4 regions of the Gracilibacillus xinjiangensis genome follow, and region 3 is predicted to be linked to each of the others. Evidence: riboswitches for the same ligand, from Rfam matches in the RefSeq annotation. Region 3 holds a riboswitch; each other region holds the start of a gene.
The links. Region 3 has a riboswitch for thiamine pyrophosphate ahead of thiD (bifunctional hydroxymethylpyrimidine kinase/phosphomethylpyrimidine kinase). Riboswitches for the same ligand answer to the same signal wherever they lie in the genome.
Positions count from the first base shown of each region.

Region 1: another riboswitch for thiamine pyrophosphate. It lies ahead of ACFOY7_RS10125 (ABC transporter substrate-binding protein); the one in region 3 lies ahead of thiD (bifunctional hydroxymethylpyrimidine kinase/phosphomethylpyrimidine kinase).
Region 2: another riboswitch for thiamine pyrophosphate. It lies ahead of tenA (thiaminase II); the one in region 3 lies ahead of thiD (bifunctional hydroxymethylpyrimidine kinase/phosphomethylpyrimidine kinase).
Region 4: another riboswitch for thiamine pyrophosphate. It lies ahead of ACFOY7_RS08855 (thiamine phosphate synthase); the one in region 3 lies ahead of thiD (bifunctional hydroxymethylpyrimidine kinase/phosphomethylpyrimidine kinase).

Region 1 is NZ_JBHSDT010000004.1:1,233,297-1,238,374, forward strand. It holds gene ACFOY7_RS10110 (metal ABC transporter solute-binding protein, Zn/Mn family) at 1-344, shown strand, start outside; gene ACFOY7_RS10115 (DUF4362 domain-containing protein) at 450-1,439, shown strand; gene wrbA (NAD(P)H:quinone oxidoreductase) at 1,467-2,063, opposite strand; TPP riboswitch at 2,260-2,369, shown strand; gene ACFOY7_RS10125 (ABC transporter substrate-binding protein) at 2,449-3,450, shown strand; gene ACFOY7_RS10130 (thiamine-binding protein) at 3,457-3,750, shown strand; gene ACFOY7_RS10135 (ABC transporter permease) at 3,790-4,542, shown strand; gene ACFOY7_RS10140 (ABC transporter ATP-binding protein) at 4,539-5,078, shown strand, end outside.
Region 2 is NZ_JBHSDT010000008.1:782,565-787,642, reverse strand. It holds gene ACFOY7_RS15295 (methyl-accepting chemotaxis protein) at 263-2,014, shown strand; TPP riboswitch at 2,165-2,271, shown strand; gene tenA (thiaminase II) at 2,367-3,062, shown strand; gene ACFOY7_RS15285 (ECF transporter S component) at 3,052-3,642, shown strand; gene ACFOY7_RS15280 (ABC transporter ATP-binding protein) at 3,647-5,078, shown strand, end outside.
Region 3 is NZ_JBHSDT010000003.1:63,559-68,636, reverse strand. It holds gene ACFOY7_RS03300 (CynX/NimT family MFS transporter) at 1-985, opposite strand, end outside; gene lepB (signal peptidase I) at 1,169-1,717, shown strand; TPP riboswitch at 1,764-1,872, shown strand; gene thiD (bifunctional hydroxymethylpyrimidine kinase/phosphomethylpyrimidine kinase) at 1,969-2,784, shown strand; gene thiM (hydroxyethylthiazole kinase) at 2,786-3,589, shown strand; gene thiE (thiamine phosphate synthase) at 3,589-4,251, shown strand; gene ACFOY7_RS03275 (type 1 glutamine amidotransferase domain-containing protein) at 4,288-4,812, shown strand; gene ACFOY7_RS03270 (DUF456 domain-containing protein) at 4,956-5,078, shown strand, end outside.
Region 4 is NZ_JBHSDT010000004.1:1,002,234-1,007,311, forward strand. It holds gene ACFOY7_RS08835 (ABC transporter permease) at 1-555, shown strand, start outside; gene ACFOY7_RS08840 (hypothetical protein) at 705-878, shown strand; gene ACFOY7_RS08845 (M20 family metallopeptidase) at 935-2,104, opposite strand; gene ACFOY7_RS08850 (ferritin-like domain-containing protein) at 2,210-2,656, opposite strand; TPP riboswitch at 2,808-2,908, shown strand; gene ACFOY7_RS08855 (thiamine phosphate synthase) at 3,008-3,634, shown strand; gene thiO (glycine oxidase ThiO) at 3,618-4,733, shown strand; gene thiS (sulfur carrier protein ThiS) at 4,751-4,954, shown strand; gene ACFOY7_RS08870 (thiazole synthase) at 4,957-5,078, shown strand, end outside.

The sequences.
Region 1 (5,078 bases), on a different contig from region 3:
CAAATAATGAGATTCTAGTTACACATGCAGCCTATGGATACTGGGAAAAAAGTTATGGCTTAGAACAGATTGCGATCACTGGAATATCGCCATCAGATGAACCATCCCAGAAAGAAATTGAGAGAATCATTGATCATGTGGAGACGAACGGTATTAAATATCTATTGTTCGAACAAAATATAGAACCAAAAGTCGCGCAAGTTATTCAAGAAGAAGCGCAAGTAGAAGCACTGGAGCTGCATAACTTATCGATCTTAACTGAAGAAGATATAGATAATGGAGAAACTTATTTTACATTAATGGAACGAAACTTAGAAGTGCTGAAACAAGCATTAGAATATTAGATGAAAAGCCACTAGCATTGCCTGGTGGTTTTTTTCATGGGATAAGAATGTAACTTTTTTTATTTTTGTACGACTATAAAAATAAAAAAAGCGGGGTGTTTTCGTTTGAAATATTTATTTAGTGTTCTGCTTATATTTCTAGTTGCATGCGGTACGAGTAAACTAAATGATGGCACGAATCATGATCAAATGAATAACAATATTCCAGGAGAAAATAACAGTACGATGGTTGGCTATATTGCAGAAATAAGCGACGAAAGTGTTCTAGTAGTAGAGAAAAGTATACAGCAACCTTTTGAGGAAATTCCTATTGAAGAAACTTATGTAAAAGCAGGGAATGCAATAATTTTTCAGTTAGAGAAGCAAGAGTCATTAGATTTGTTTCAAATTGGTGAGAAAGTGGAAGTCACATATAATGCTCTTGCGGAGTCTTACCCTGGACAGAGCACGGCTCTCGATATAAAGAGAGTGGCCGATGAGATAAATGATGTAATATTTTACCAGGCCCGTTACGAAAATTTAATTCAGCTAGAGTTGTTTGTTCAAGCAATTCAAAATGGGATGGATAAGCAAATAAGAGTGGTACATTATACGACTGAGGGTGATCCCGTTTTTAAGGTTTACTCGTATTTAAATGGCCAAATTAGTGTCGTAGTTGATCGATCACAAGACCAATATGGCTCTGAAGATAATAAGATAAGTCAATTTACTTGTGATCAACTGGAATATTATTTAACAGATGACCAAATGATTTCTTTTGATCTAGTTGGGTGTGATGCGAATGAAGCAACATCCTTACTGATGGCAGAAATAGAATTATCAGAAATGATTATACCAGAACAAATCTACACAAGGGTGCTGGTTAGAGCAGGAGATAATGTTTTATTCGATACTACTGATCGTGAAGAGATTAATGGGATTGTTGATAAAGTAAGAAGTAGTAAGGCACAATCAATTGCTGCTATTACATTAATGCAACCAGACGGGGAACTTGTATTGTCAGGTAAGGGGGCGAATATTGTCTTCGATTTCTACAAGGCTGGTAATTTAGTAAGAATGAACAGTTACCTGGAAACGGATTTATCAATTAAATAAGAGAGGAAAGAATCTCCTCTCTTTTAATTAGCCATGGATTTTTGATGCTACTTCCACGGCACGTCTTGCTTGGTGTTTCACTGCATTTTCCACATTTTCTACCATAGAACCATCTTGTGCTTGTGTTACACTTGTTCCGTAAGGATTTCCTCCAGACTCGTAAGCACTTTCGTCAGTATATCCTGGAGGTACAATAATCGCACCCCAGTGCATCATTGTAGTGTAGAAGTTTAATAATGTCGCTTCATGGCCACCGTGTGAATTCGATGCAGAGGCCATAGCAGTCACTACTTTATTCGCTGTTTTTCCAGTCGCCCATAAGCCGCCTTGGGAGTCAATAAATTGTTTCAGTTGGGATGGCACACTGCCAAATCTTGTCGGCATACTGAAAATTATCGCATCAGCCCATTCGATATCATCCGAAGTTGCGACAGGTACGTCTTTCGTTTCCTCTACATGTTTTTTCCAGGCTTCATTCGAGTTAATTGCTGCTTCTGGTGCCAATTCTTCTGTACGCACCACTTTTACCTCTGCACCAGCTTCTTTCGCTGCTTCTGCCGCCCAATTAGCCATCTGATAATTAGTGCCAGTCGAGCTATAATAAATTACTGCTACTTTTACCATTGATTCAAACTTCCCTTCCTTATAATTCTGCATTTAAAGTTGTCTTCCAGAATGAGAAATATTAATTATCTCAGTTTCAAGACAGTTGTTATCATAACAAACTTTAATAATTTGTTGCAAGGTAATTGCTTTATTGATGAAAACCTCTTGAAATATTTGTTGTTTTATGCCAAAGTAGGTAGATAGGAAATTTAATATGTACATGTAGGGGGACTGGTGTTGCCAGTTGAGATTGTATCCAAAAGATACTGACCCTTAGAACCTGATCTGGTTAGAACCAGCGTAGGGAACATATGGGATCTTGCAATCTATATGCGCTCTAGGCTAATGTCTAGGGCGCTTTTCTATATGTTCTCTTAAATAAAAAAATTAGGGGGAAAAAATCATGAAAAAAATTTTTATTTTAGTAATTGGCATGCTTTTATTTTTAACGGCATGCGGTGGAGACAACGAAAACGGAGCTGCAGAAGAAAAAAATACAGAAGAATTAAAAGATATCACATTTGTACTTGATTGGACACCAAATACGAATCATACAGGTCTATATGTCGCGAAAGATAAAGGCTATTTTGAAGAGGAAGGACTAAATGTGGAGATCGTGATGCCTGGTGAAGCAGGAGCTGATCAAACTGTCGCATCAGGTCAGGCAGAATTCGGGATAAGCGCACAGGAAGCTGTAACAGAAGCACGTGTTCAAGATATTCCAATCGTTTCAATAGCAGCTGTAATTCAGCATAATACCTCAGGATTTGCTGCACCTGTTGATAAAGGAATTAAATCTCCAGCAGATTTTGCTGGCAAAACTTATGGCGGTTGGGGCGCCCCGGTAGAAGCAGCAGTGATTGACTCATTGATGAAACAGGAAGATGCATCAGTGGAAGATGTAAATATTATTAATATGGGAAATACAGATTTTTTCACAGCGGTAGAGCGTGATGTGGATTTTGCCTGGATTTATTATGGATGGACAGGTATTGAGGCAGAATTAAGAGGTATTCAACTTGATATGCTATATTTAACGGATTATTCGGAAAAACTAGATTACTATACTCCAGTTATCACCACGAATGAGGAAATGATTGAAAATGATCCTGACACTGTTCGGGCATTAACGGCTGCAGTGACAAAAGGTTACGAGTATGCGATCGATAACCCTAGTGAAGCTGCAGATATATTAATGGAAGCAGTACCAGATTTAGATCCAGAGCTCGTACAAGCAAGCCAGGAATGGCTATCACCAAAGTATCAGGATGATGCATCAAGATGGGGAGAACAACAAGCTGAGGTTTGGGAAAATTATGCTGACTGGATGTTGGAAAATGGATTATTGGAAAAGGAATTAGATGCTGAATCAGCATTTACTAATGAATTTTTACCAAAGGAGTGAAGCAATATGGCGAATGCGTTAGTAAGTATACAAATTATTCCGAAAACCCCTAATGGGGAGGATGTCATCCCATTTGTGGATGCAGCAATTGAAGTGATCCAAGCGTCAGGAGTGACGTATAAAGTTGGTCCGCTAGAAACGACCATGGAAGGCGACTTACGAGAGTTATTATTAGTCGTTGAGAAAATGAATCAGCGTATGCTGGAACTTGGGTGTCCCAGCAACATATCACAGGTGAAAATTTACACAAGAGCAGATGATAGGGCATCAATGGATGACCTAACAGCTAAATACAATTAAGCCCGAATAAATGACATTCAGAAAGGAGGGGCAGCATAGATGGTCAAAAAATCATGGCTCCCGATCACTGTAATTTTTGCAATAATACTAATTTGGGAGCTTGCTGCTAGAGTGCTGCAAGTACCTGACTGGATCTTACCTGCACCAACAGTCATATTAGCAGAGGCAATTGCAGGCTGGTCCAATTACCAGCATCACATTTTCGCAACAATCAAATTAACCATTTACGGATTTTTGTCTGGTGTGATTATCGGTTTGCTCATTGCGATGACACTTCACTTAGTACCAAGGCTGAGGGAAGCATTATACCCTTTATTAATAATGTCACAAAATATCCCGATCATTGTGCTTGCACCACTCCTTGTGATTTGGTTTGGGTTTGGAATTACACCGAAATTGTTAATCATTATTCTTGTCTGTTTTTTCCCAATTGCCGTCGCCACAATCGATGGATTAAAGCAAACAAGTCCAGAGTTAATCCATTATATGAAAATGGCTGGAGCAACAAACAAGCAAATCTTCACTAAACTAGAGCTTCCACATGCTTTACCAGCCATTTTTTCAGGATTGAAAATCTCAGCAACCTATAGTGTAATGGGTGCTGTCATATCAGAATGGCTTGGTGCCAACCAGGGAATTGGTGTATATATGACACTCGCTTCTTCATCATTCCGAACAGATCGGGTCTTTGTTGCGATTCTGTTCATTATGATATTGTGTCTGTTATTTTTCATGCTTATCATTGGTTTAGAAAAAATATTGATTAAATGGAGAAAGGATGAGAATGGATGAGCACATTACAAATTAAGCAATTAACCAAAAGCTTTGGTAATGATACCATTCTCGAACAGCTCGATCTTAAAGTAAATGAAGGAGAATTTGTTTCATTACTAGGCCCTTCCGGCAGTGGAAAGAGTACGATCTTCCATCTGATTGGCGGACTGTACCAACCAGACAATGGAACAATCACCATTGATGGGAACGACATTGTCGGAAAAAAAGGCTCAATAAGCTATATGCCGCAGTCTCCTTCCCTTTTTCCATGGCGAACAGTGCTAGAGAATGTCATTTTGGCACAGGAACTGTTTGAAAAGCCTGATAAACAAAAAGCAATTGAGATGCTTAAACGAGCAGGATTAGAAGATTATATCGATAACTTTCCAGCTCAATTATCTGGTGGAATGCGCCAAAGAGTTGCCTTTGTTCGCAGTATTTTAAGCCCGCAATCACTAATTTGCCTAGATGAGCCATTCTCAGCACTTGATGAATTTACAAGACTGGATATGCAAAAATGGCTGCTTTCGATATGGGAAGAAGAGCGGCCATCC
Region 2 (5,078 bases), on a different contig from region 3:
TAAATTCATGTACGTTCAAATGTTCCAAGATAACCTAACTCATTATTTTACAATTAAAATAGAACTTAACTTGTAGAGGATTTAAAAATAGGTAATTGTAATATGTTCGTATATGTTGTATGATAATGTGTATAAATAGATAATTTAACCTATATTTATACTTGGTATAGGCATAATTTATCAGATTAGAGGTGATACAATGTAATGAGAAGTCAACATATTCATTCTACATAAATTTTGTACACATCCTGGGGGGATTATTGTGAGAAAGAAAGTCAAAGGTAATGAAGTTAAAAGGATTAAATTACGTAATGTTCATTTATTTAACCATTTAAGTATAGGTAAAAAGATAGCGTTATCATTTGCGGCAGTTATTATTTTATTTAGTATATCGACCATTTACGCAACAGGATTAGTGAAAGATGTAGGTAATAATATTCAAGAAATAGAAAAAAGAAGTAAAATTGCTTTGGATATTTCACAAATGAGTACATTAACTGAATCAATGGGGTTAAGGGTCGCTAATTACGTTCATTATTCCACACAATCGTTTGTTTCGGAGTATGAAGATAGAAGACATCAATTTGACCTTCTTACAGCAGAGTTAGAACAATATATGGATACGCCAGAATCAAATGAATTATTTACTCTTGTTATTACGAATATGAATAAAATGAATGACACTTTTGTAAGCGATGTAATTCCTGCTGTTGAAGTAAATGATTTTGTTACAGCGAAAAGAAATGCACAAAGTTTAAACCAACTACAGTTAGAAACGGTGGCAGTTTTAGAAGTACTTGTTGATATTATTAATCAAGATATGGAACAAGCTGTAGCAAAAGCTGAGATTGCTCAGAGTAATACATATACTACGCTCATTGTTTCTATTATTGTATCCATAATATTAAGTTGTTTAGCCGTTTTCTTTATTAGCAGAAATATATCCAGTAACTTACAGAAAGTAATTGAATATAGTAATCAGATTGCAGCAGGTAAATTAAACATAGAGAACATCAAATACAAAGGAAAAGACGAGATTAGTAAACTGATTAATGCAATTAATACAATGAGAGAGAATTTAAGTAACATGATTCAACATATTACTGATATCTCTGATGTCGTCAGTGAACGAAGTACTGCACTAAAAGCTAGTGCCAAAGAGGTACATACAGGTGCTGAGCAAGTATCACTTACAATGGAAGGGTTAGCCAAAGGATCGGATAATGAAGCAAACTTTTTAAGTGAATTAACGGAAGAGATGCAAAAATTCAGTGAAAAAATAATGACAACAAACGAAAACGCTGAATCAATTGCAAATTCTACATCTTCTGCAGAGGTGCTGATAACGGATGGAAAGAACTTAATGGGACAATCTATTGCACAAATGGAACGGATTGATCAAATTGTTACAGAAGCAGTTGATAAAATGAAAGTGCTTGACAGCAAATCTCATGAGATCACGAAGCTAATCTCCGTTATTAAAGAAATCGCTGAACAAACTAACTTACTTGCATTAAATGCTGCAATTGAAGCGGCAAGAGCTGGGGAGCATGGCAAAGGTTTTGCGGTAGTTGCAGACGAAGTGCGTAAACTAGCTGAGCAAGTAGGTATCTCTGTGAAAGATATTACAGTCATTGTACACAGTATTCAGGACGAGACAACAACTGTATCAAATTCCCTGATAGGCGGATATAGAGAAGTCAAAGAAGGAACATCACAGATTGAAGAAACAGGTCGAACCTTTGAAGAAATAAATCATGCGGTTAAATTAGTTGTAGAAAATATACAAAACATCTCTGAAAACTTAACTGAAATAACTTCAAGCAGCCAAGGAATGAATGGAGCTTTACAAGAGGTTGCATCGATATCCGAACAATCAGCTGCGGGTATCGAAGAAACCACTGCTACGTCAGAACAAACAAGTCAATCAATGAATCAAATTATCACTAATATTACTGAATTAAATGACCTGTCTAAAAAGCTTCACGGTGTTGTTCAAAAATTTGAAATATAAACCTGGAATATAAGCCCATTCCGTCGAACAGGTGAAGGGATCTCGGCAGCAAAGTAAATGACTGAGTATTGAATGAATTCATTTTTTGTTAAAAATTGTATTGACAAGTTAGCAATATCTGTTATAGTAGAGACGAAATTATATAACCCGTAATTCCACTAGGGGTGTCTTTTAAAGACTGAGATTAAAGTATTACTTTAAGACCCTTAGAACCTGATCTGGTTTATACCAGCGTAGGGAAGTGGCGAAGGATTATCCTTTATTTATCATAAATTTTTCTGTATTTATGACCACTATCTTTACGTTGGTAATGATAGTGGTTTTTTGTGGTTAAATAAAGGGAGGAAATGAAATGAAGTTTTCAGAAATTTTACGAATAGAAGTTGATCCGATTTGGCAGGCAAGTTTTGACCATCCATTTGTACAAGGAATTGGTCAAGGGACCTTACCCATTGATTGTTTTAAATACTATGTCCTGCAGGATGCATATTATTTATCCCATTTTGCCCGTATCCAATCATTAGGTGCAGCCAAGGCGAATTCACTCGAGAGCACCTATCGTATGGCATCACATGCTCAAGGTACATATGAAGCCGAACTAGAGTTACATCGAAGCTTTTCGGACATTTTAGGTATTACAAAAGAAGAGAAGGCAGCTTTTAAGCCATCACCCACCGCATATGCTTACACTTCACATATGTATCGTGCTGCATATGAAGGACATCTAGGTGATGTAATTGCAGCAATACTTCCTTGTTATTGGCTTTATTTTGAGGTTGGGGAAAAATTAAAAGATTGTAAGCCGGACCATCCTGTCTATCAAAAATGGATTTCCGCATATGGCGGTGACTGGTTTGGTAATTTAGTGAACGAACAAATTGATCGCTTGGACGAAATAGCCAGTCAAGTTACAGAAGCGGATCAAGAACGGATGAAGGAACATTTTGTTATTAGCAGTAATTATGAATTACTGTTTTGGGAAATGGCGTATCAAATGGAGACATGGGAGACTGTATTATCGAAAGGAATGTTAGCTAATGAAAAATAAACTAACTCTTACAGATATTTTAGTTACCATTGTTATTGCAATCGTATTTAGTGTGATATATAAAATCTGGGGTCCATTATATAATACTCTTTCCGTATTTGGATTACACATTGACCAATTAGTTTATGGGATGTGGTTTATGGCAGCAACTGTCGCATTCTTAATTATCAGAAAACCAGGTGTTGCTCTCCTGGCAGAATTAGCTGCAGCACAAGGAGAATTTCTATTTGGTGGTCAGTGGGGAATTAGCCTTCTGTTATATGGTCTAGTACAAGGACTGGGCTGTGAACTGATATTTGCAATATTCCGTTATAAGAATCACCGTATTTTTGTGATGTGTCTTGCGGCAATTGGGGCAACGATTGGTTCCCTTTGGTTAGATACTTATTATGGCTATATACAGGAACTAGTCTGGTGGAACTTAACCCTTTTAATTGTATTCAGGACACTCGGTGCAATAGTTATTACTGGTTTTTTTGCATTTTATCTAGTGAAAGCTTTAGAGAAAACAGGTGTAACAAACTTAGTTAGACCAGTTAATCAGAAGCATTACCAGGCACTGGATGAAGAGGTAAGGTGAGAGAATGGATCAAGTTGAAGTGAGTATAGAAGGGTTAAAAGTTAAGTTTCCTGATGAGAAGTCCTTTTTATTTAAGGATTTCTCGCTTTCTATAAATAAAGGGGAGAAGGTACTTTTGGTTGGACCATCCGGAGCGGGGAAATCAACATTGCTCAAGATACTTGCAGGTATTATTCCACACTCTGTAGAAATCCCCATGAAGTGTGCGGATAGTAAATTATCGAAACATTCTGGCTATGTTTTTCAAGATCCTGATACCCAATTTTGTATGCCGTATGTTGATGAAGAGATAGCTTTTGTATTAGAAAATCTTCAAATACCGCATGAGGAAATGTCTGATCGAATTCAATTCTATATGGAAAAAGTAGGTTTAGTTTTACCTGAGTCTCATACGAAGATTGACAAATTGTCTGGTGGAATGAAACAAAGGTTAGCAATTGCTAGTACACTCGCATTACAGCCAGATGTTATGTTTTTAGATGAGCCAACAGCAATGTTAGATAGCGAAGGAACACAACAAGTATGGGAATCAGTTAGGAAGATAGCTTCAGATAAAACGGTTATCATTGTGGAACATAAGATAGAACATGTTTATGATTTTGCTGACAGGATGATCATGTTGGATTCTCAAGGTGCCATTGTTGCAGATGGGGAACCGAATTACGTCATCAATCATTATAAAGATCTCTTTCGGCAATACGGAATTTGGTATCCAGGAGTTTGGGAAGAAAATATTCCATCCTATCTCCAGTATGCTGAAAAACCAGTGCCTGAAATGACAATACATCACTTAACCGGATATAGGAGTAAGAAGGGCTTAATCCATGTAGAGAACGCAATAGTTAACAAGGGAGAATGGATTACAATTACAGGTAAAAATGGATCAGGAAAAAGTACACTTCTACAAGCTTTAGCAAAACTAATCAAAACAAAAGGTGAAATAAACTATTCGATCAAACAAGATAAGGCTTTTTATCGATATGTTGGGTTTGTCTTTCAGAATCCTGAATTGCAATTCGTAACAAATACAGTATACGAGGAATTAGCTTTTTCATTACGTGATTGCCAGCTAACTAATGAAGCGTGTGAACAGAGAATTAGAGATCAATTGGCTGTTTTTCAATTAGAACACGTGAAAAATAAACATCCCTTTCAATTATCTGTTGGACAAATGAAACGTTTAAGTATCGCAACGGTAACTATTATGCGACCGAAGATCTTACTATTAGATGAACCTACATTTGGACAAGATGCTGCTAATACTTTTCGCATGTTAGATTATTTTTTAACTCTTTCCAATGATGGAACGACGATATTAATGGTTACTCATGATCTTCATATTAGGAATTACTTTGCTACAACAGAGTGGATCATTGATGCTGGTAAATTAGCGGGAGTGTATCGGTTACGTAATACAGAAGGAATGGAGGGAAAGC
Region 3 (5,078 bases):
TTTCTGTTCGTAAACCTAATAGTGCAAGTGCTAAACTGATACTTGCTCCAAGAGCGAATCCGATTAATGTTATTAAGAGTGTGATTAAAGCAATGGAAGGATTGAAGTGCAATCCGCTGTATCCAATAATGGCACAGGCTCCGAATACATATACAACAACTTTTTGATCTTTTAATTTGCCAGCAATAATAGGGGTTAGGAAAGTCGCTGGTAAGCTGATCAATTGCATGTATGCAACAAACCATCCAGCTGTTGTCACATCGTATCCCTTCGCTGTTAAGATCTCAGCTAACCAGGAGATGGTCACATAAAATAAAAAGGATTGTAACCCCATAAAAAAAGTTACTTGCCATGCAATCCCTGAACGTAATAATCTCTTGCCGCTTGGTTCGAATAATTTCACCTCATGTTCTGCTGGTGAGTTTCTCATAGCAACAAGCCAAATGATAATACCTATAACTGTAATAATACCCCAACTAGCCAAGGTAATATTCCACCCTAATCCGTAGTCAACTGTTAAGGGTACAGAAAAACCTGATCCGAAAGCGGCAAAAATAGACATAGATGTTGTATATAGTCCTGTCATTAAACCGATTTTCGTTGGGAAGCTTCCTTTAATTAAGCTCGGCAGAATAACATTGATAATCGCTATTCCTACACCTACTAATGTTGTGCCAATGTATAAAAATAGTAAAGTAGCAAGTGATCGGATTAAAATGCCGCTAAGTAAAATAATTAACCCATATAAGAGTGCTTTTTCATTTCCGGTTTTGTTTGCAATTCTAGGGGCAATTGGTGATATGAAGGCAAATGCTAATAATGGCAAACTTGTAATCAAACCTACATTCCAATTATCAAGAAGTAGTTCATCGCGAATAATTCCAATAATAGGCCCTACAGAGGTTATTGCGGGTCGTAAATTAAATGCAAGAATAATAATTCCTGTTATAAATAGACTGTACTTCCATTTTTGGTTGGTTGGCATATTTCTGCTCCTTATTTCCTGTTTTTTGCTCGATTGTATTGTTTAGATAATTTAAATACACTATACAATATAAATTTATGTTAAAATAAGTAAGTGGATAAGACTGAGCTGCAATGCTTATAAGAATAACATACTCCAATTATTTAGGAAATTTTTTGATATCATAGTGAAAGAAGGTAGACAATGGATAATAAATTTGTTGCTGAATTATTGTCATGGTTGAAAGCATTATTGATTGCTGTGGTCATTGTGTTATTGTGCCGTCATTTCTTGATTACACCATCAATTGTGAAAGGTGAATCAATGTTGCCTAACTTAGAAGATGGCGACAGGATTATCTTAAGTAAAATCAGTCAAATCGACCGCTTTGATGAGATTGCATTTAAAGCACCAGATACAGACGATAATTATGTCAAAAGAGTAATAGGTTTCCCTGGTGATACAATTGAAATGAAAGATGACCAATTAATCATTAATGGGGAAACATTTGAGGAAGAATATTTGGATGAACATAAAAGTAATTTAGCTGAAGGTGAAAAACTGACACCAGATTTTACTTTGTATGAGTTGACTGGGGAAGAAGTAGTTCCTGAAGATACATTTTTTGTATTAGGTGATAACCGTAAAGTTAGTAAGGATAGCCGCTCATTTGGTTTTATTGATAAGGATTCGGTAATCGGTGATGTCAAAATGCGTATTTGGCCACTAAGTTCATTTGGACTTATTAATTAGTTCACTTGATAATTTAAGTTTCTGCTTTAATTGGACAACTAAATATATAATCCGCTAGGGGTGCCATTCGAATGGCTGAGATGAGAATAGTGTTTCTCGATCCCTTTGAACCTGAACTGGTTAACACCAGCGTAGGAAAGTGGGATAGGTTAAGAAGAATAGAGCATATTCATAGAACCGTTCCATTTCCAATGGAACGGTTTTTTCTTTTTAAGATTTTGATTGGATTAGAAATTAGGGGAGGTTTTTGTATGAAAATAAGAAGTGCACTTACTATCGCAGGTACAGACCCATCAGGTGGTGCCGGAATTCAAGCCGATTTGAAGACATTTCAAGAGAGAGAAGTGTATGGAATGAGTGTGATTACCTCTGTTGTTGCCCAAAACACACTAGGTGTTCAACAAGTAGAGCACTTGCCTGTCTCTTTTATTGAAAAACAATTTGATGCAGTGTGGGAAGATATCAAGCCGGACGCTGTGAAGACTGGTATGATTTCAACAATTGAAATGATGGAGCTAATTGCTGGGAAATTAAGAAAAGCAGATGTCCCGTATGTAATTGATCCTGTAATGGTTGCTAAGAGTGGGCACACATTAATGGAGGAGAAGTCTCGATCAGTTATTCGCAATTTACTTATCCCATTATCAACAGTTGTCACTCCAAATGTCCCGGAAGCGGAGTTCTTAGTAGAATTTCCAATCAGTACACTTGAAGACGCGGAGAAAGCAGCGAAATTAATTGTTAAAGAGCTTGGAGCAAAAGCCGCTGTTGTAAAGGGTGGTCACCTTGAAGGTGATGCAAAGGATGTGCTTTTTGATGGGAAGGAATATACGTATTTTACAACAGAAAGGATCGATACACATCACACGCACGGCACAGGCTGTACGTTTTCTGCGGTTATTACAGCAGAGCTGGCGAAAGGTAAGTCTATTAAACAAGCAGTAGAAATAGGAAAAGGATTCATTACTGATGCAATTAAATATTCTTTACAATTAGGAAATGGAAATGGACCAACTAACCATTGGGGATATCGATTAAAAGGGTTACCGAGTCAGGAGGAGAAATAGGATGACATATTTTTTAGATAAAATAAGAGAGCAACAACCATTAATCCATAATATCACTAATTTAGTTGTTACTAATTTTACTGCAAATGGATTATATGCATTAGGTGCCTCGCCTGTAATGGCAAACGCAAGAGAAGAAGTGGAGGAAATGGCTAGCATTGCAAATGCATTAGTGTTAAATATAGGGACACTGACAAAAGAACAAGTAGAGGCAATGATTATAGCGGGGAAGGCAGCGAATAAAGCGGGAATACCTGTTGTGTTAGATCCGGTTGGGGCTGGGGCGACAACATTTCGAACAAAATCAGCACAGACCATTTTGGACCAAGTAAAGGTAAGTATCATACGGGGAAATGCGGGGGAAATTGCTAATTTGGCGGGCGTTTCTGCAGAAGTGAAAGGTGTCGATGCATCGGGGGACTTTGACATGGAAGAATTATTGCAAGTGGCATACGAGCAATTACATATACCGTTAGCGATTACTGGGGCATTAGACTTCGTTACAGACGGAAAAGATAAAGCAATTATTTCGAATGGTCATCCATTATTGACGAAAGTTACGGGAGCCGGATGTTTACTGTCATCGGTTGTTGCTGCATTTCTGGCTGTAGAGAAAGAAACTTTTAAAGCAGCGACAAGAGCAATTAGTTGTTATGGTATAGCTGCAGAGGAAGCTGCTTCAAAAGCTAGTCTACCTGGTGATTTTCAAGTCGAATTACTTAATCAACTTTATGCAATATCTGAAGATGTATTAAAAAGCAAGGAGAAAATTTTAGTGAGTCGATTAGGAAGTGGTCACGCTTGATGAATCCGGAATTACTGCAAGTATATTTCATTATGGGTAGTAATAACACACAAAGAGATCCATTAATCGTTTTAGAAGACGCGTTAATTGGCGGTATTACTCTTTTTCAATTTCGTGAAAAAGGAAAAGAAGCACTGACTGGAAAGAATAAGCGAAATTTAGCTATTGAAATGAAACGATTATGCCATAAATACAATGTCCCTTTTATTATAAACGATGAAGTTGATTTAGCTCTGGAAGTAGAAGCGGATGGTGTCCATGTCGGCCAAGACGATGAGCCACTAGTCGATTTAAAGAAAAGGTGTCCGCAAGATTGGATTTTTGGTGTTTCGGCAACGAATGAGGCAGAAGCTTATCAAGCGATGCAAGATGGGGCGGACTATATTGGGGTAGGCCCCATTTATGGTACCCAAACGAAAGAAGATGCGAAACAACCGATTGGAGAGGAGGGATTGGCTTCCATTCGGTCAATAGTTGGAGGGATACCCGTTGTGGCAATTGGCGGGATTAAACTTAGCCATGTTTTTCGCCTAAGAAGAGCGGGTGCAGATGGTGTTTCTGTTATTTCTGCTATCAGTCTGGCAGAAAAACCAACCGAAACAGCAGAGCTTTTCCGAAAATATGCTGAGTTCATGCCTTCTTATTCGAAATGTATGCAGTAATTTTGATAAACTATAAGAAAAGGAGGTATAAACCCTATGCGTTTAGAAGGAAAGAAGGTTATTGCATTATTGGAGGATGATTTTGAGGATTTAGAATTATGGTATCCTGTTTTACGTTTGCGTGAAGAGGGGGCTGCAGTTGATTTAGTTGCAAAAGAAGCCAATAAGAAATATATTGGGAAATATGGTGTTCCAGCCGAATCTGACTATGCATTTGCCGATGTGAACGCTGAGGAATACGATGCTGTTTTGGTTCCGGGCGGATGGGCACCGGACAAACTTCGCAGATACCGGGAAGTGTTAGAGATGGTGCGAGCTATGGATCAAGCGAAAAAGCCGATCGGGCAAATTTGTCATGCAGGCTGGGTGCTGATTTCCGCCGGTATTCTTCGTGGAAAGAAAGTAACCAGTACACCTGGCATTAAAGATGATATGACAAATGCGGGATCATTATGGTTTGACGAAGCGGTAGTTGTTGATGGACATATCGTTTCAAGCAGAAGACCACCTGATTTACCACCATATGTAAAAGCATTTGCTGATATACTGGCAGAAAAATAGTTCAAAGAAGGGCCTTGCAAAACGCAGGGCTTTTTCTGTTAGTTGGCTTATAATTATGATAAAATTTTAATATTGCCTGACTGGTGAAGCAATCTTTCAGATGAAAGTAAAACTATTTAGAGCAGACTTAAAGGAGATAGTGAATGGATATTTTATGGTGGCTATTAATTATCGTGGCTTTTGTTTTATCTTTTGTTGGAATTGTGTTTCCGATTATCCCATCTGTCTTAGTGCTGTGGATTGGCTTTTTTATTTATCAATTTCTC
Region 4 (5,078 bases), on a different contig from region 3:
ATTGAGCGAGATTATTTAAGAATGCGGTCATTTTACCGTTTGGCTAATATGTTTACAGATGTACCGCATTTAGAAACTTCTGTTAAGAAACGGACGTTTTTTGCTCGTCTTTTAACAGGATCTGTACCATTTGATCAAAAAAACAGTTACACTTATTTATTCCGATTAACAAGTGCAAGAAGTAGTGAATATTTTGGTATCTATACCCGTTTATTAATAATTGGGGCATTGCTGATTTTCTTTGTTCCAAATATATGGCTTAAGCTTATCTTTGCTATTTTGTTCAGCTATATGACCATTATCCAACTAATGCCACTATGGAAGCATCATACAACAATTCTTTGGCTCGATTTGTATCCTGTCTCGCGAAAAGTCCGTCAACAGGAGTTTGTTAAATGGCTTCAACAATTAATGGCAGTGCAAATGTTATTGTTTGCGATTTTCTTATTAATAGTAGAAAGTTACTTAACGGGCGGATTAATGGTAGTTGCTTCAATCATCTTTACTATTTTCCTTATTCCGAAATATGTTCATACAAAGATTAATCGAAGATAAAGAGGGATGAAACATAACAAAAATAGAAAATCTAACAACCGAACAATAAATACACAAGTATATATCACTCACTAATGTACTAATATAGATAATGCTAGCTCACCGCTGGGGAAAATACTCGCTTTCCGTGGGCAACACCTCAGCTTTTAATGGTTTACAAGACGAATAAGTGGAACAACGATCATCCTGTAAAGACGGCATCACGTAAGGTAAGTTTAGGTTTGGTCATCCATTCCATAGAAAGTCTCTCTTCTAAAGCAGTAACCTGGCATATAGAGGATGATAGATCCTGGAAAGCAAATAATCCGGACAAATTCAGTTGAACCGTCCGGATTATAGTATGGATTAACTCCTTTTGCCAGCCTCTTTTGTAGCGGGGTTAGAGTAGATTAGCTTCCATTACTGTACTAATTAATGTTTTGGCAGCAATCTTCATCGCTCTTTCGTCAAAGTCAAACATTGGATGATGATGTGGTACAAATTGGTCTTTTTTTTGAGCACCAGTAAAGAAAAATGCCCCAGGTCTTTCTTCTAAATAATATGCAAAATCTTCACCGGTCATACTCGGAACACTCATTTCAGCGCTGTTTACTTCTTCCAAATTTTCCGCAGATTGAATAATTAGTTCCGCATGGATGGAGTGATTGACAACAGGACGATAGCCTTTTTGATAATCAAATGTATAATCTGCATCATAGCTTTGGCATGTGCCTTTAATTATCTTTTCCATTTCAGTAATAATCAGTTGTTGTAATTCTGGATCAAATGTTCGGACCGTTCCTTCCATTACTGCTGTATCCGGTATAACATTATAGGCGTTCCCTGCATGAAATTTGCCGATAGAAAGAACTGCAGTAGTCAATGGATCTAATTTTCGACTAACAATCTGTTGTAAATTAGTGACAAGCTGTGACCCAATGACGATGGGATCTTTCGTCTGATGCGGGATTCCTCCATGCCCGCCATTCCCTTTTATCGTAATGGTAAACTTATCCGCAGCCGCCATAAAATTTCCTGGTGCTGTTTGAACAATTCCATAAGGAGTGTTTGTCCAAAGGTGTGTACCATATACATAATCTACTCCGTCCAGGGCACCATCAGCAATCATTGGCTGAGCACCGCCAGGAGCTACTTCTTCTGCATGTTGATGAATAAATATAATCGTGCCGGGAAGTTGTTCTTTATATTTATTTAGTACTTTCGCAATAGTTAGTAATGTTGCGGTATGACCATCATGGGCACATGCATGCATAACCCCTTGATTCTTTGAGCGATAAGGGACATTTTTTTCGTCTTCTATTGGAAGGGCATCAAAATCCGCTCTTAGAGCAATCGTTTTACCGGGTTTAGCACCAACAAGTTTTGCAACAACACCATTGCCTCCAACACTTGCCCGGAAAGGTATGTTCAATTTGTTGTAAAATTCCTGAATATATTTGGCTGTTTTGTATTCATGGAAAGACAGCTCGGGATGCTGGTGTAAATATCGGCGGATTTCAATCATCTCATCATAATTATTATCTATTTCCTGAAATAATTCGTGAAGCATGGTTTCCCCTCCTTTTTCGAGTAATTATAACATAGCGGGAAAAAGAAAACAGACTTCCAGATTGTACTGGAAGTCTGTTTTCTATCTATAAATAATGGGAGAGGGTTAGCTAAAAAATGATTTGTCTGAAAGTAATCTTGCTGTTTCTTCTTTATGGTGTGTTTCATCTGCAATCATATCATCTAATTTTACAACCAGTTCTGTAAATCCTAATTCTTCTGCTTGTTTTTTACGTTTTTCATATCGTTCAATTGTTTCTGTTTCCGCTTTTAGTGTAGCTTCTAACATTTCCTGTACATCCGTTAATTGTTCTACTTTTGCAGGAGTAGTTGTAGGCGTTCCACCTAATGTTTTAATCTTATCTGATAAGTATAAAGCGTGTCCGATCTCATCATTAATTTCATCTTCAAAAAATGGTTTTAATAATGAGCGGTATAGTCCTGAAACCACTGATGCGTGATACGTGTACATGATAGTTGCAGCATATTCGTTTGCTAAATCAACATTCAATCCATCTAATAACTGTTGCAGTTTTTCTTGATCTTGTGCCATTTGTAATAACATCCTTTCATTATTTTCTTTCTAATATATATCTTCCCATATTCGAGTAAAATAAACATTTGACATGAATAGATATTGGCGGGAATTCCAATTATATGTTATGCTGTATATGTAAGCGATATATCCTTTAATTGAATAATTGATTGAACACTAGGGGAGCCTTATGCGGCTGAGACGAATTTATTCGGACCCTTTGAACCTGATCTGGTTAACACTAGCGGAGGGAAGTGGTGGAACAAGTGAGTACTTTACTTATGAAATCATAACACCACTCTTCTTTACTGGAAGGGTGGTTTTTTTCTGCCATTTTCCTCACTATATGGATGGATTGGAGGTTTTGCTATGAAAGGGATTCACCTGATCACGAATGGAAAATCAACAAAAAAGGAACTAGCACAATTAAGAACGATGCATCATTATTTTGATTATATTCATGTAAGAGAAAAATCAAAAACTGCTGCAGAACTAATGCAAATACTTGATTTCTTAGCAGGTATCGGTATCCCATTATCTAAAGTCATCATAAATGATCGAGTTGACCTTGCTGTGATGAAAGGGTGTACTGGTGTTCAACTAGCTTACAATAGTCTGCCGGTAACATTAGTGAAAAAACAATTTCCAGATTTAAAAATAGGTAAATCTGTACATTCAATCGAAGAAGCTTGGAAAGCGGAAAAAGATGGTGCTGACTTTATTTTATATGGACACATCTACCACAGTAAATCGAAACAAGGAGTAAAGCCTAGAGGAATTCAAGCATTACAGCGTGTTGCAAAATCTATCTCCATCCCAACAATTGCAGTGGGAGGAATCCATCCAGAGCAAGTGGAGGAAGTCTTGGGTGCAGGGGCAAAAGGATTAGCGATGATCTCCGCTTTTTGGGAATCGCCTGCGCCTTTGCAAGCGGCAAAGGCTTATTATGAAAGATTCAATCATTGGGAGGAGGAACATTTTGAGAGAACATTATGATCAAATTGTTGTAGGTGGTGGCGTAATTGGTTGTTCGATTGCTTATCAATTAAGCAAAAGAGGATATCGGGTCCTGGTAATAGAAAATGATGTAATCGGAAGTGGTGCATCAAGTGCTGCTGCAGGTATGTTAGGAGCACAGTTGGAATTCTCTTCAGATAGTGCATTATTTCACTTTGCAAGACAAAGCCGTGCTTTTTTTCCTGAATTGTCAAGGGAATTAGAAGAAGCGAGTGGAATTAATATTGGATTAATCCAAAAAGGAACGATGAAGTTAGCATTTACTGAGAAACAATTGATTGAATTGAAAGAGATTGCCAGGTTTCAAGGAAAAGCTGGTGAGTCAGCTCTTCTCCTTACCCAGAAGGCTGCGTTATTAAAAGAGAGAAGATTAACAGGAAATTTCCTTGCTGCTTTATTTTTTCCTGATGATGGTCAGGTTTCTGCCCCTCAATTAACACTAGCTTTTGCTAAAGCTGCACGAAACCATGGAGCAGTGTTGTTAGAACATACCCAAGTTAGTGAATTGATCGAACAGGAAAATGGCCTAAAAGGTGTAAGAACAACAAATGGTCTATATTATTCTGATCAAATAGTGATGGCAACAGGTAAAGATACAACCAAGTGGTTACCTTATGATTTAGCTATTACTCCTGTAAAAGGGGAATGCATTTCGGTAAGACCAGACCAGCCATTAATCGAAAGTACGATATTCTCTGATGGATGCTACTTAGTACCAAAAAATGATGGCAGCATTATCATCGGTGCTACATCTCTTCATGGTATTACAGATAAAACGGTTCGTGTGAAAGGTGTACAACAATTACTAACAAAAGCAAGGAAAATTATCCCTGCTATCGAACATGCACAGTTAGAGCACTTCTGGGCAGGAATTCGACCACAAACTAGCGATGGTTTTCCTTATATAGGAGAGGTGCCTGGCAGGGATGGAGTATATGTTGCTGCAGGGCATTATCGCAATGGCATCTTGTTGTCACCGATTACAGGAATGATGGTAGCGGATTTAATCGAAGGAAAAGCAGCTGCTAAATATGCTGCAAGCTTTGCTCTAAACAGAGTGCAGCGAGCATTTGTGTAAAGGGTGTGTTATCGAAGATGAAGCTGATTATTAATGGAGATCCATTAGAATTGCAAACAGATGTGAAAAATATAGAAGAATTAATCACAGCTTTAGGCCTAACTGACAAATCATTAATTGTAGAACACAATCAAACCATATTAAAAAAACAAGATCATAAGAAAGTAAGTGTCTCAAATGGAGACCAATTAGAAATCGTACATTTTGTTGGAGGAGGATAATCATGTTAAAAGTAGGGAAATTTCAGTTCACCTCAAGATTATTGTTAGGAACAGGAAAATATCCGGATTATGAGATACAGAAAAAAGCTGTAGAGGTTTCCGAGACGGAAGTATTAACCTTTGC